DNA from 2 places in the Thermosinus thermophiluss DSM 23256 genome. Region 1 is predicted to be linked to the other one. Evidence: riboswitches for the same ligand, from Rfam matches in the RefSeq annotation. Region 1 holds a riboswitch; the other holds the start of a gene.
The links. Region 1 has a riboswitch for molybdenum cofactor ahead of BLQ99_RS05920 (ABC transporter substrate-binding protein). Riboswitches for the same ligand answer to the same signal wherever they lie in the genome.
Positions count from the first base shown of each region.

Region 2: another riboswitch for molybdenum cofactor. It lies ahead of BLQ99_RS10115 (aldehyde ferredoxin oxidoreductase family protein); the one in region 1 lies ahead of BLQ99_RS05920 (ABC transporter substrate-binding protein).

Region 1 covers NZ_FNBU01000007.1:65,600-72,846, forward strand. The annotation lists gene vorB (3-methyl-2-oxobutanoate dehydrogenase subunit VorB) at 1-277, opposite strand, end outside; gene BLQ99_RS05890 (DUF362 domain-containing protein) at 302-505, opposite strand; gene BLQ99_RS05895 (IclR family transcriptional regulator) at 646-1,419, opposite strand; gene BLQ99_RS05900 (hypothetical protein) at 1,555-1,785, shown strand; gene BLQ99_RS05905 (C40 family peptidase) at 1,944-2,594, shown strand; gene BLQ99_RS05910 (TIGR03905 family TSCPD domain-containing protein) at 2,703-2,942, shown strand; gene BLQ99_RS05915 (hypothetical protein) at 3,094-3,354, shown strand; gene BLQ99_RS05920 (ABC transporter substrate-binding protein) at 3,368-4,249, opposite strand; molybdenum cofactor riboswitch at 4,252-4,373, opposite strand; gene BLQ99_RS05925 (sensor histidine kinase) at 4,522-5,826, opposite strand; gene BLQ99_RS05930 (response regulator transcription factor) at 5,828-6,499, opposite strand; gene BLQ99_RS05935 (glycosyltransferase family 2 protein) at 6,546-7,247, opposite strand, start outside.
Region 2 covers NZ_FNBU01000016.1:39,495-46,741, forward strand. The annotation lists gene BLQ99_RS10105 (molybdopterin molybdotransferase MoeA) at 1-481, opposite strand, end outside; gene BLQ99_RS10110 (hypothetical protein) at 487-681, opposite strand; gene BLQ99_RS10115 (aldehyde ferredoxin oxidoreductase family protein) at 812-2,533, opposite strand; molybdenum cofactor riboswitch at 2,577-2,686, opposite strand; gene moaA (GTP 3',8-cyclase MoaA) at 2,770-3,744, opposite strand; gene mobB (molybdopterin-guanine dinucleotide biosynthesis protein B) at 3,779-4,270, opposite strand; gene BLQ99_RS10130 (metal-dependent hydrolase) at 4,451-5,122, shown strand; gene BLQ99_RS15305 (methyl-accepting chemotaxis protein) at 5,169-6,350, shown strand; gene nth (endonuclease III) at 6,433-7,074, opposite strand; gene tatC (twin-arginine translocase subunit TatC) at 7,193-7,247, opposite strand, start outside.

The DNA.
Region 1 (7,247 bases):
CCAGATAGGACAGCCCCTCCTGTTTAAGGCTAAAACCAGGACTGGACGAGGCCGTCATTACCCGTGTTCCGGTAGCAGCCGCGCCATAGCACATATTAATCGAGGCAATTTCATCCTCACCCTGCAGTACCGTGCCGCCTGCCTTGGGCAAATGTTTGGCCAGATACTCGACAATCTCGGTCGAGGGCGTGATGGGATAGCCGAAAAACAATTTGCACCCGGCGCGAATGGCAGCCTCGGCAATCGCTTCATTGCCTTTCATTAGCTGTTTGCTCATGCCTTTTCTCCCCTTTCCCGCAATCTAACGATATACTTCCAGGGCCATATCCGGACAGACGGTGCCGCAGAGCGCGCAGCCGATACACTTATCCGGGTCGGTGACTATAACGGTATAGTACCCTTTCTGATTGGCTTTGTCGCCAATGGCCAGAATTTTCTTGGGACAAATATTCACACAGAGACCGCAGCTTTTGCAGTATTCGGGCAAGACAACCACTTTGGCCACGGTATTCACCTCCTCTTGTTCGTTCCGTTCACAGGAACACTGTTCCGTAATTACCACACAACAATTATATTTGATTATATTCGCCAAGCGGTTTCTTTTTCCCTGGCTATTTGTAAAAATATTTTAACATGCCGCCCGAATTATTTCATTAAGGAAGATATGGTCGCCGTGGTCTGTTTTACCTGCTCCACGATTTCGGTAAACCGGTCCGATCTAATCCGCGACGTGGGGCCGGATAAGCTGAGAGCGGCAATAATCTCCCCGTCCCGGCCGAGAATGGGCGCCGCCACACAGGTCAGTCCCAGTTCCAGCTCCTCGTCGTCGAGCGCATACCCTCGCTCACGAATGGCGGCCAGTTCGGCGAGCAGCCTGTCCCAATCGGTAATGGTTTTCGGCGTAAAGCGGGGAAGTTCCCGGCCAATAAACCGATTTGTATATTCGGCCGGGCTAAAGGCCAGCAGACATTTGCCGACCGCCGAGCAGTGGCTGGGCGAACTGGAGCCTACCGGCGGCGTTAAGCTAAGCACCTGCTGGCTCTGAATCTTTTCGACAATAATATGCTTGGGATAAAGATCGGCGGTTTTGTCCAAGACCGAAATGTGAACCACTTCATTGAACCGCTCGGACAGCGCCTTGGCATGAGGGTAGGCGATTTTCGGCAGCGGCACCTTTTCGCGGACGAGCATGCCGAGCGAGTACAGTCTAAACCCCAGCCAGTACCGCCCGGTTTCCGGATTTTGTTGAACAAAGCCCTTGTTTTCCAGGGTCGCCAGCGTGCGGTAAACCGTGCTCTTATACATGCCGAGCGTTTCACTGATTTGGGTTACCCCCATCTCCTTCCCTTCCTGCTGCAGTAAAAGCAAAATGTCCAGCGCCCGGTCGATGGCGTGAATGATTTCTTTGTCTTTCGCCATATTATACCCCTCCGTCAAAGTGACAGCCTTTATTGCGATAACTTTCTTCGTTTTTTCCCATTATAACATAAATAGGCGCGATATTTGGCCGGTTATGGTATAATTGACTGCATACCGCAGGAAAGGAAGGAGAGCATGAGCGCGATTACCGCTTCCCAGTTAAAAGCAGGTTATATTTTCGGCGACATTGCCGCCGGGGAATATGTCTATATGCCGGCCGGCGAAGTAGGGGTAACCAGCCCGGTCTGCGTCTTCGAAACACCAGAAGGGCGCCGGGACGTCAGCCTGGACGAAGCCATCGAACTGGTACTGCGCCTAAGCCTTAAACCCGTCCGCCACCCGCAGTTTGGCCGCCGGTCTTGCTAAATTGTTTCCATCCCCATTGCCGCGCGGAGCGATGGGGATTATTTTTTATTAGTTAAGTTTACATAATTAATGTATTATGTTATTATTAATTATGTCGCTAGGAGGCGAAAAGTTATATATAATTTCCCCTACCTAGTATATCGCAGGAGGTTGATGCGATGAAGAAATTTAAATCTTCAATTGTAACTGTGCTATTGGCAGCTATGCTCACCACCGTTTTCACCCCGGCCGTACCGGCCTATGCCTTCTCCTTAACCGACCTGATTGCCCCGACAGCTGCTGCCGACAAGACTTCTTCCGGCAGCTCGGTTTTTGACCTACTCCTCGGCCTGCTGCTCGGCAAATTTCTGGGCAATATCTTTAACACCAGCGACGCAGCGCCCGGCACCAGCACACTTGGCAAGGCGTTAGGCCTGAGCGACAAGACGGAAGCGAGCGTGACCGGCAGTGCCGTTATCGCCACCGCCCAGCGGTACATGGGCGTGCCTTACGTTTGGGGCGGCGATACGCCGGCCGGGTTTGACTGCTCCGGCTTCACCCAGTATGTCTTAAAGCAGCACGGCATTGCCATCCCCCGTACGGCCGCCGAACAATTTGCCGCCGGCATGCCGGTAGACAAAGCGAACCTCAAAATCGGTGATTTGGTGTTCTTCACCACCTATAAACCGGGCGCGTCCCATGTTGGGTTCTACATGGGCGACGGCAAGTTCATCCATGCCAGCTCGGTCGCAAACAAAGTAACCATTTCTGCACTCGACGAACAATACTATACCGAACGCTATATCGGCGCCCGCCGTTATCTTCCTTAACCTCCTTCGCCCCCGCCCCCTATCCGGCGGGGGAATTTTTATTGACGTCAGGCAAACGGCGTGATAAGGTAATATTGTAAACAGGAACTGCTTATGGGAGAGGTGGCCATGATTACATACACAACGTCAGGCGTATGCGCCACGGAAATCCAGTTCGCTATTGAAAATGGCCTTATCAAGGAAGTCCGGTTTAGCGGCGGCTGTCAGGGAAACCTGACCGCGATCAGCAAACTCGTGCAAGGCATGCCGGTGCAAGAAGTCATTCAAAGACTCCGCGGCATCCCCTGCGAAGACAACCAGACGTCCTGCGCCGACCAATTGGCCCGGGCACTGGAACAATTTGCCTAATAATGATACCCCCATCGGCATTGACTGATGGGGGTACTGTTTTACCATGCTCCCCTACCCTAGTGACCGCTATAGCAGCCGTGGCCATGGTTGGCGGTGGCCGCCGCACACCTGCTTGGCACCGGGGAAAATGAAAGGGGGGAAGGTGCAAGTGGCGGTAAAAAGCAGGAAGCGGCGGAAAGCGGAAACCGCCCTCCGTCCCGGCGGCCGGCTTATCGTCAAGTGCCGGGTCGCCGACGGCATTGACAGCCTGCAAAGCGCCCTCGCCCGGCTGGTTTGGCTGGCCCGCGGCGGCAAAGAAATGTTCCGCCAGGCGGACTGGCTTGCCTTCCTGGCGGAACATGGGTTTCGCAATCTCCGGATTGTCAACGTCTGGGGGATTTTCGCCACTATCACCGGGATTCGCCCCTAAGCCTAACGTTTGTTCATAACCCCAAATCTTTTTCCGTCTTGCCACCATCGGCAAAGAAGAGCGGCTGGCCAAATTTATCCTTGCCAAAACTGCCAATTAGCTGCTGACCCTCAGCCGACAGGAGAAAATCGGCAAACGCCTTGGCGCCCTCGCGGTTGACCTTGCTGAACTTATCCGCATTTACTTCCATAACATGATAGATGTTGAGCAGCTTGGCGTCGCCTTCGACAAGGATTTCCAGGGAAATATTCTTCCGCTGCGCCAGGTAAGTAGCCCGGTCGGTTATGGTATAGCCTTTCTTTTCATTAGTAATGCTCAGCGTCTGGCCCATACCGGCGCCTGCTTCATAGTACCAGGCGCCGGCCGGCTTGACAGCCGCCTGTATCCAGAGTTTCTTCTCCAGTTGGTGGGTGCCGGAATTATCGCCGCGGGAAACAAAACTAGCCTGGCTGGCGGCGATGGCCGCGAACGCCTCCTTGGCATTTTTGTTTTTAATCTTCGCCGGGTCGCTTGCCGGTCCGATAATAATAAAGTCATTATGCATTACCAGACGGCGGCTGGTCACGGCGCCGGCGGCCATCACCTTTTTCTCCGCGTCCGGCGCATGCGTAAGGAGCACGTCGGCCTCGCCTTTCTCCCCCATGGCAATGGCCTGACCCGAACCGACGGCCACCGTCTTCACCCGATAACCGGTTTTTTGCTCAAAAACAGGGATTAAGACGTCCAATAAACCACTGTCCTGTGTACTGGTCGTGGTGGCAAGAATAATATCCGGTCTGGCCGGTTTCGCCGACGGCTGCTGCGCCGCTTGCTGCGCCGGCGTGCCACACCCTGCCAGCGTAAGCACCACAACAACTAGTATTAACGCCAATAAACATTTTGTACGTTTTTCCATTCGTTATCCCTCCTCGACCTTCTTTCCACAACGGGAGGCATGCCCGTTTCCCGGCAAACCCGGCGACCCAGCGCCATAACCTTCCTAGGTTTGCAGGCCACCGGCTTCGCCGATTAGCAAAAACCACCTCCTGAAAATATCTGGAAAATACATTCGTTCTCTATGGGTAAACTCCTGCACAAAAAATAAAAAAGCGGATACCTCCACTTAACCATGGAAGGTATCCGCAAAAAAACTCTCACCGCCGGCAAATCGGCTTTCGCCGCACCACCCTAACTGCCGCCGCCAAGCTGCGGCAGCGTTACCGTGAAGGTACTGCCCTGACCGGGCCGGCTCGTAACTGTAATCGCGCCGCCATGACTCTGCGCAATCCAACGGGCAATAGCTAGTCCCAGCCCGGTCCCGCCCAGTTCCCGGGACCGGGCCTTGTCTACCCGGTAAAACCGCTCAAAAATCAGCGCCTGGTGCTCAGGGGCAATGCCAATGCCGGTATCCTGCACAATAATCCGGAGCTCGGCTCTATTTCGGGCAGGCGGCTCCAGGATGGCTTTAACCTGCCCGCCCGGCGGCGTATATTTTACCGCGTTGTCCAGCAAAATCAGCAGCAATTGGCTGAGCCGCTCCCGGTCGGCATATATCATTACCCGGTCTGGGCTATCGAGACACAGCTCAATCCCTTTCCCGCCGGCCAGCGGCTGGAGCGACCGGACGACCTGTTCAGCCACAACCTTTAGATCAAAATTCTCCTTAATCAAGTTGAATGCCCCCGCATCCCCTCTGGCCAGGGTCAACAGGTCGCTTACAATCTTCGACATCTTTCTGATTTCGTCCTTCATGTCGGACAACACCTGCTGCGCGAATGGCGACATGCTGCTCCCGTCATCGCTTTGGACGGCGTCCACCGATGTGAGCAGCACGCTCAGGGGCGTTCGCAGCTCGTGGGACGCATCAGCCACAAACTCGCGCTGGCGGCGGAACGACTCCTTAATCGGCACCATTGCCCGGCCGGCCATAATGTATCCCGCCAATGAAACGAGAATGAGAAAAGCGAAGGACACCACGGTCGTGACCACCAGGAAGTTTTTTAAGACCTGATAATAGAGGGTGATGTCCCGGCCGACGTATACCGTTCCTAAAAACATATCGCCATCATACACCCGCTGGGCGCAAAGCATAAGAATGGCCTCATCGCCGTTTGGGAGAACAAAGGTCTCCAAATCCACATCACCGTCAGCTGTATCCCAGCTCCGGATTTTGGCCAGAACAGGCTCGCGCAGGGCGGGGTACGGTTCGGCCGCATTGATTAAATTACCCTGAGCGTCAAACGCGTAAAAAAACATCCGGCCGCTGCCGTCGCGGTAATCTTCCTCCGGCATATTCGGCAGCAGTTCCTTGTGTTTGAAAATCACCAAATGCTCCCTGGCTTCCTCTTCGGCAAACAGGCGCACTTCCTGTTTTTCCTCCGAATAAATGGTCCAGGTCAGACCGCTATAAATGATCCCTACAAACGCCAGGAGAAAAGCGGTCATCAAACCGGTATAAAAAAGCGTTAGGCGGCGCCGAATCTTGCTGAACATCTTATTCCCCCAGCTTATACCCAATTCCCCGAATATTGTGAATTAGCTTTTCCTCGCCGGGGAAGTCGATTTTTTTGCGCAACAGGCGGACATAGGCATCCAGGTTATTGGAAGATACTTCGGACTCAAGGCCCCAAACACGGTCTAAAATCACTTCCCGCGGCACGACTTTGCCCCGATTTTGCACCAACAGGTCAAGCATTTGAAACTCCCGCCCGGTCAGCTGGATTTCCCGAGCGCCCCGCCGCACTACCCGCGTCGTGCGGTTAAGCACCAAGTCGCCCACCTGGACGATATCTTCTTTGAGGGCAACAACACTGCGGCGGGACAAGGCGCGGATCCGCGCCATGAGTTCGGAAAACTCGAAAGGCTTGACCAGATAATCGTCGGCGCCGGTATCCAGCCCCAAGACTTTATCATCGACGGCATCCCGGGCCGTCAGCATCAAAATCGCGCCCTGATACCCCTTCTTGCGCAATCTGTCGCATACCTCCAGACCACTCATGCCCGGCATCATCCAATCCAAAATGGCTACGTCGTAAGGGGAGTACAGGGCGTATTCCAACGCGGCGTTTCCTTCTGTCACCCAGTCAACCTGCATTTTTTCTTTTTCCAGCATATGCCTAATGAGCTTGCCCAGACGGGTGTCATCCTCAGCCAGTAAAATCCGCATCTTCATCACCTGCTATATCCCTTTCGCCACGGCCGCCGTTTCCCCTTTAACTCGAGTGACGGGGCGCGACCAAATCGGTATGCTTATTCTGCCACGAATTCCGCGTCTTATAGTACCGCCACATTTCCACAAAAACTTTTTTAATGACCGACGTGCTGGCCAGGGTAGATTGCCCGGCAACGCGCGGGTGATAAACAAGGCCAATTTCCCGGATGGTGTAGCCCCGCCGGTGGGCCTCGAGCAGCAGCTCGGCGTCAATAAACGACCCTTCCGACTTTAAGACAATGTTCTGGTAAATTTCCCGTTTGAACAGTTTAAAGGAGAAATTAACGTCCCGGACCTTAAGCCCAAAAATCAGGCGGATCATCAGGTTGTACACCTTGGAGATAACTTTCCGCCGCAACGGTTCATCCCGGGTCAGGCGGTAGCCGATAAGCATGTCGGCGTCGCCGATTTGCGGGATGGCGTTTTTAACATCATCGAAATCAAGCGGCAAATCGGAGTCCATGTACAAAATATAGTCTTTGGTCGCGTGAGCAAACCCGGTTTTGAGCGCCCCTCCCAATTTGCGGTTAACTTCGTGATGAATAACCCGGATTACGGGATAGCGCCGGGCCAATTGGTCAGCCAACGCCCCGCTCCCGTCGGTGCTGGCGTCGTCGACGACTACAATCTCATAATCGATGCCTAATTTATTGCCGATCGCCATCGCGCCGTGTACGCAGGGCTCAATATTGTCAATTTCGTT
Region 2 (7,247 bases), on a different contig from region 1:
TCTGTCCCTGCCGCACCAACACGGTACCGGTCGTGGCATCCTCGCCGCGGGCAATGCTATTGTCACCGGGCGCAACGGGTTTTGTTACCAGCAAGGTTCGATCATCCACCCGTTCCGTATGCTCCAGCATGACGACAGCGTCGGCATTGCTGGGCAGCATGCCCCCGGTTGGAACGGCTGCCGCCTGGCCCGGACCCAGGACTAAGGCAGTGGTCTGTCCCATGGCAACTTCGCCGATGACGGTTAGCAGCGCCGGTATTCCTTCCCCGGCGGCAAAGGTGTCGGCACTGCGCACGGCATAGCCGTCTACCGTAGACCGGGGAAAAGACGGCAGCTCTTCGCGGCAAAGGCAATCAGCCGCAGCAATGCGCCCTGCCGCGGCGGCCAGTCCCACAGTCTCGCTGCCGATGTCGGCGCTAGCGGCATGGGCCAAAACAAGCCGGCGTGCCTCAGCCAGCGTCTGACAGTTGAAAAAATCCACGGCATTCACTCCTTGCGGGCGCCAAAGCACCCTAATTGGCAGTCGCGAATTTTAATTCCCAAAACGTCGGCCGCCCTGCCTATAACGAGCGGCGGTACGCCTTCGCTTTGCGCCAATTCCTGCGCGGCGGCACAGGACAGCTTCCCGTCCGGCGCCGCTGCCCGTACTTTGTTGAGCAGTTCTTCCCGCAATTCTTGCACTGGCCCGGCCTCCTGTATACGAAATAAGATACTATAGATATTAATTCACCAAATTCCATTTTATTCCTCCAGCAAGCAAAATAAAAACCGGATCCCGCGCCAACGGCGGGTCCGGTTTTAGGTTAAGAAATTAGAAGTTAAAGAGCGATTTGAGCTCCTCTTTCGGCACATCGAAAACGGTATTGTGCGGTGGCAGTGGTTCGCTACGGAAGAAGTCGGGCAGGTCGTCGGCATCGTCGTTGAAGCCTGCCGCTTTATTGAACCCACGCTCATCGCGCAAGACTTGCTTGCCCAGTTCCAGATAATCATCAAGCGACTTGTTCCAGCCATAGCGGGCGTTGCACATTTCCACGATACCGTCAAGCCCTTCGGGAATATCGAGAATGGCAAAGGCCACAAACAAGCAGAGGCCGGTGCTATCCAGGAAAGAAGTAGCGATTTGCAGGTTCCGCGAAAGTTCGACCTGGCCGGCCGGACTAAGCGGGTCCACTTTGCCGCCCACCCCGAGAATATTGGCGGCAACGGCATAACCGGCAGTATGGTCGGCGCCCATGGTAGTAGTAGCGTAAGTTACGCCGATGCCTTTGACGGCCCGCGGGTCATAAGCCGGAATGGCCTGGCTCTTCACAACCGGCACGCGCCGGACGCCGAAGGCCTTGCCGGTAACGGCGGCGCCGGCGCCGAGAATACGGCCAAGCGGGCTGGCTTTGCCTACTTCCTTAAGCAGTTCTATAGCCGCTTTGCCATCGCCAAATTGGGCCAGGCCGGCTTCCATGGCCACGCCCAACGTGACACCCATCTCGATGGTATCAACGCCATAATCGTCGCACATACGGTTAAGAACGGCGATGTCGTCCAGATTATCAATGCCGCAATCGGCGCCCAACGACCAGCAGCTCTCATATTCGAGACCGCCGGTTACCACATTTCCGGCCGCGTCTTTATAAATATTCGAGCAGCGGATGATGCACCCGGGCGAACAAGCGTGACCGGTTTTGCCACCCCGTTCCTTGCAAACGGCATGCAGTGTTTCGCCACCGATATTGTTGGCTCCCTCAAAGCGGCCAACGCTAAAGTTGCGGGTTGGCAAGCCGCCGGCTTCACTCAGGGTGTTGACTAAAACGTCAGTGCCATAGGTCGGCAACCCCTGCGAAGTAACCGGATGTTTCAGCAGGGCATTGGCCAGTTTTTTCGCTCCGGCCCGGAAGGCGGCTTCATCGGCAAAAGAAACGTTGTTTGCACCCGTGTCATCGACGACAATCGCCTTAAGCCCTTTGCTGGCCATGACCGCGCCAAGACCGCCGCGGCCCGCCTGCCGGGTGGGCGCTCCTTCCATGTCGGTAAAACCAACACAGGCCGAAGCCATCTTATTTTCACCGGCCGTGCCGATTACGCCGATCGCTACTTTTTCCCCAAACTTTGCTTGCAATTTGGCAACGGTATCATAGATGTTTAGCCCTTTTAGCTCAGGCATTTCGATAAGGGCTAATCCGTCTTTGTCAACCTTGAGCACGTAAGTTTTATCATCTTGGGGCAGGTCTTCCACGATAATGGCTTCAACTCCCAGCCGCCCTAGTTTGTGGCCCATGGCGCCGCCGACATTGCTCTCCTTGATGGTGCCTGTCAGCGGACTCTTGGCCCCGAGCGACATGCGGCCGGCATTTGGAGCACCCGTGCCGGAAAGCAGTCCGGTAGCAAATACCAGTTTGTTCAGTTTGCCCAGCGGATGAGCGTTAGGGTCCACCTCGGCGCTAACAATGCGTGAAGTTAGCGCCCGGCCGCCAAGCCCCTTATACGCCGCCCCGTCTTCCGGCGTAATGGTCAAAGTAGCCATGTTTACACGGTAAAACATCAAACCCCTCCCTGTAAATTATTAATTAATTAAAAAATAAAAAGAAGCCCGTTACGGACTTCCTTTGCGCACTGGCAGGCATGGGGATTTCTCCCCATACCCTTACGTTTACCACGCCTGGACGGCAATGGTAACTCGGAACTCACTCTCACCTTATATTACTATGCGTTTGTTATTTTCTAAAGTACGGCAATTTTTTGTAAATTCCTGCTATCTTTTCCCAATCAGGGCCTTTTTTATCCGCCAATTTGCGACATTTTTCGCTGAAAACTAGGTTGCCCGGCCGCTAAATTATGCCCGGCCGGCTTTTCCGACAGCGCCTGGCGAAAAACTTCGCCGACCTGTTGTTCACTTGCTCCGGCCCTAAGTAGCGTTTTGAGATCCAGTTCCCGGTTGGCTAAAAGGCAAGGCCGCAGCTTGCCGTCGGCCGTCAGCCGCATGCGGTTGCAAGCCCTGCAGAAATGTTCCGTAAGCGGAGTAATGAAACCAAAGAGACCCTTGGCTCCCGGCAAGCGGAAATATTTGGCCGGACCGTTGCCAATACTGCCCGCCGCCGGCTCCAGCATCCCCAGACCGGCGCCATTCAGCCGGTTTTTAACCTCTGCCGGCGTCATTCCCGGCCCGGTTCCGTTGTAGCCGATCGGCATATATTCGATAAACCGGACAGCGATCGGGTAGCGGTAAACCATCTCGACAAAATAGCTCAGGTCGCTGTCCATAAAGGCACTGGTTAATACGACGTTAATCTTAACGGGATGCAGGCCGACGGCGATAGCTTTTTCAATCCCGGCCAACGTGCGCTCCAGACTGGCGCTCCCGGTGATGCGCCGAAACCGCTCAGGATCGACCGTGTCCAGGCTGACGTTGACCCGGTGAAGCCCAGCGGCTTTAAGGTCTTCAGCCATATCCGCAAGCAGGCTGCCATTGGTTGTCAGTGACAGGTCATCAATAATGCCAAGCGAGCTAATGGCGCGAATAAAATCGACAATCCCCTTGCGTACCAGCGGCTCGCCGCCCGTTAGGCGAATTTTGTTCACCCCGTATTTGTTAAAGACTCTGATCAGATACAGTATTTCCTCGTAAGCCAGAATATCGGCGTGATCCAGCAGCTTCACGCCGTCAGGGGGCATGCAATAGGCGCAGCGGAAATTACAGCGGTCGGTAACGGAGATGCGGAGATAGTCGATACAGCGGTTATAACCGTCGCGCATTACCTCACCTCCCGTTGGTAGAATTCGATCCATTCTAGGCCTTTGTCAGAACGTGAGCGACCAAAAAGTCGGCCAGCGGCGCCGCGTCATCAAGGCCGAAGTGGGGCACATCGTTATAGAGGACGGTATCGGATACGACGGCGAGCAGCTCTTCCTTGCCGCATAAGGGCCGGTCGCAGACGGCCTGGCGGAAGACTTCAATTTTACGTTTTCCCTCCCGTTTATAACCTTCGGTAAAGATAATATCTACGCCGTCTACGAACGACACAACTTCGTCAAGCGTCAACTCCTGCTCAACTTTTTTAATCATGGCCATCTTAGCGGGCGACGAAATGCAGACCACGTCAGCGCCGGCCTGGGCGTGCCGCCAGGTGTCCTTGCCCGGTCTGTCCATATCAAAGCCATGGACGTCGTGTTTGATCGTGCCAACTTTATAGCCGCGCCGCTTCATTTCCCGAATCAGCTTTTCAAGGTAGGTGGTTTTGCCGCAATTAGACCTGCCTACGATGGAAATCACCGGAACCATAAATCTCCTCCAATTTTTTGCAAGTTGTATATTTAGTTCTCCGTTTCCTGCTGCTGCCCTGCCATGGAGCGGATAAAAATTCGCTGCTGCCAGGTATAATAATAGCTGATGCCTGGCAAAAGGATTCGGCTGGAAAAAAGCGAATATCTTATTTAGAAAATTTTGGGACGAGGTGATTGCATGACGACCTTACGCTTTTTGGGCCATGCTTGTTTCGAACTGAGTGACGGCCAAACAACGATTCTGTTCGACCCTTATCTGGCAGATAATCCCTTTAAAATTGCCGGTCCGGACGAAGTAAACTGCCAGTATATTCTCGTTTCCCACGGCCACTTTGATCATCTTGGCGACGCGGTGCGCATTGCCAAGCGTACCGGCGCTACCGTCATTTCCACGGCTGAAGTGGCCCGTCTCTGCGGTGAACAGGGTGTTAACAGCCATGCCATGCACATCGGCGGCAAGCACTCTTTTGACTTCGGCTATGTCCGCATAACCCTCGCCTTTCATGGCGCCGGCGTTCCTGGGGGTCACGCCTGCGGTTTTATAGTCAATTTCCACGGCACGACGGTCTACTTTGCCGGTGATACCGGCCTGTTCGCCGACATGGAACTGTTGGGCCGTCTGGAAAAAATCGACTATGCCCTGCTGCCCATCGGCGACAACTTTACCATGGGGCCGCAAGATGCCGTGGAAGCAGTAGGATTGTTAAAACCGAAAAATGTCATTCCCATGCACTATAATACCTGGCCGCTCATCGCCCAGTCGCCTGAAGATTTCAAGCGCCAGGTGGAAACACGTTATGGGACGCCGGTACATATTATGCAGCCCGGCCAAGTTTTAACCTTAAAATAATTCGCCATTTTCCCACATACTAAACAAACGAAAAAAGGTGATAAACTTGAGCGCTATCGCACGCATCGCAACAGTAGGCAGCAGTCAACTGGTGGCCGACGAGCTGCTGGAAGCGGCGCGCCATTTTATCCCTGGTCTGGAAGGCCGCGCTTATGCCATAAAGGCTTTAACGGACCATCAGGTTGCCGACCTTTTTATTTGCCTGCCCACCCGGGTGGACGAAGCGGCCCAGAAAATTCCCCGCGACAAAATTGTGGCCCTCGAGCTGGTGCCCGACGCGGCGTTTTTCGTCCAGGTGGCCCAAATTCCGCATGGCGAGACAGTAACGGTGTTCAATAACAATACCGCCCAGGCGGCCAAAATCGCTAAATACTGCCAGGATATAGGCATTAATCAGGTAACGTTTCAATACGCGCCCTACGACGAATTGTCTGAGTCCGAACTTGCGATGCTGCTGCAGGACGCTCGCTACATCATCGGGGCGGAAAAAATCGTCGGCACCGGGTCGGTCCTGCTCAGCCGGTACCGCCACTATCTGCCCCCCGACGTCAAAATCATCGGCGCCCGGCGGGTGGCTACCGCCGACTCCGTATGCGCCGTCATTCGGTGGCTGACCCTTTTTGCCCACCGCCAACTGGCGACAGAAGTGGCCGCCATATCCAATCAGCTAAATTACCAACTCCAGGAAATCACGGCAATTACCGCAGAAGTTTCCCGGTCGATTGACACAACAGCGGCAACCATCCAAAATATCGATAACCATATTGGCCGGCAGATGGCCAGAATCCGGCAAACAGTAGACATTTCCCAGACCTTGGCGGCGGCAACCCATAACATCGGCGGCATCGCCGACACCATCAAGCATATCTCCGGCCAGACCAACTTATTAGCCCTGAACGCCGCCATCGAAGCGGCGCGGGTCGGCGAATACGGGCGCGGCTTTGCCGTTGTCGCGCAGGAAGTGCGCAAACTGGCGGAAGAAAGCCGTAAATCTACTGATACCATTCGTCACTCTGTCGGCGAAATTCAGGGAGTAGTAGCCAATATCGTCCCCGCCCTGACGGCGCTGTCCGACGATATGACGACTACCCAGCGACATATTGCCGGCATTGTCCAGGCATCCCGACAAGAAAACAATTCACTCATGAAAATAGCGAAATCCCTGGAAAGTATCAGTGGTATCAGTGATAAACTGCTCGGCTCTGTTGAAAAGCTGCTACACGTCTAAGTCAAGCGCAGAGCCACTGTAAAAGCTCTTAAACAAAAGGCAGTCAACCATGGTCGGTTGATTGCCTTTTATTTTTTACCTATTATTTAGTTGCATCTTCCCGGCTCGGGCAGAGACCGTTCAGCGGACAGACGTCGCAGGCCGGCTGGCGGGCCTTGCAAACTTTGCGGCCATGCCAGATAAGCCAATGATGGGCGTCCGCCCAGTCCTGCCTGGGTATGACCCGCATCAGCCCTTCTTCTACCTCACGGGGCGTTTTGCCTTTGGCCAGCCCCGTCCGGTTGGCTACCCGAAACACATGGGTGTCGACCGCAATGGCCGGTGTACCAAATAATTGGCTTACAATTACATTAGCAGTTTTGCGGCCTACTCCCGGTAATTTTATTAAATCTTCAAAACGGGTGGGAACTTCCCCGCCATAAGCACGGCAAAGTATCTCACAGGTGGCAATGATGTTGCGGGCCTTACTGCGGAACAGGCCGCAGTCCCGGATATATTCCTCCAGTTTATCCTGCCCCAGCGCGAGGATTTTGGCTGGCGTATTGTACTGCGGGAAAAGGCGGGCCGTAATGATGTTGACCCGCTCGTCGGTGCACTGAGCGGATAAAATCACGGCGATCAAGAGTTCAAAAGGCGTTGAATAGTTAAGCGCCGTCGTCGCGCCCCGGTAATGTTCCGCTAATATCGCCAGCATTTGCTGCTTTACCACTTTGGTCACACGCATACCCGTACCTCTCCAGTTGACCGAATAATATCATATTACTACAAATTTAGTATGAGCGAAATAGTCGCATATAGAAAAAAAGACCTGGCTGCACCAAGTCTAAGATAGCGTTTTTACCCTACATAAAAAGCTGCTGCTGGTCGGCCGGTATTTCCGGCAGGCGCTCAACGGGC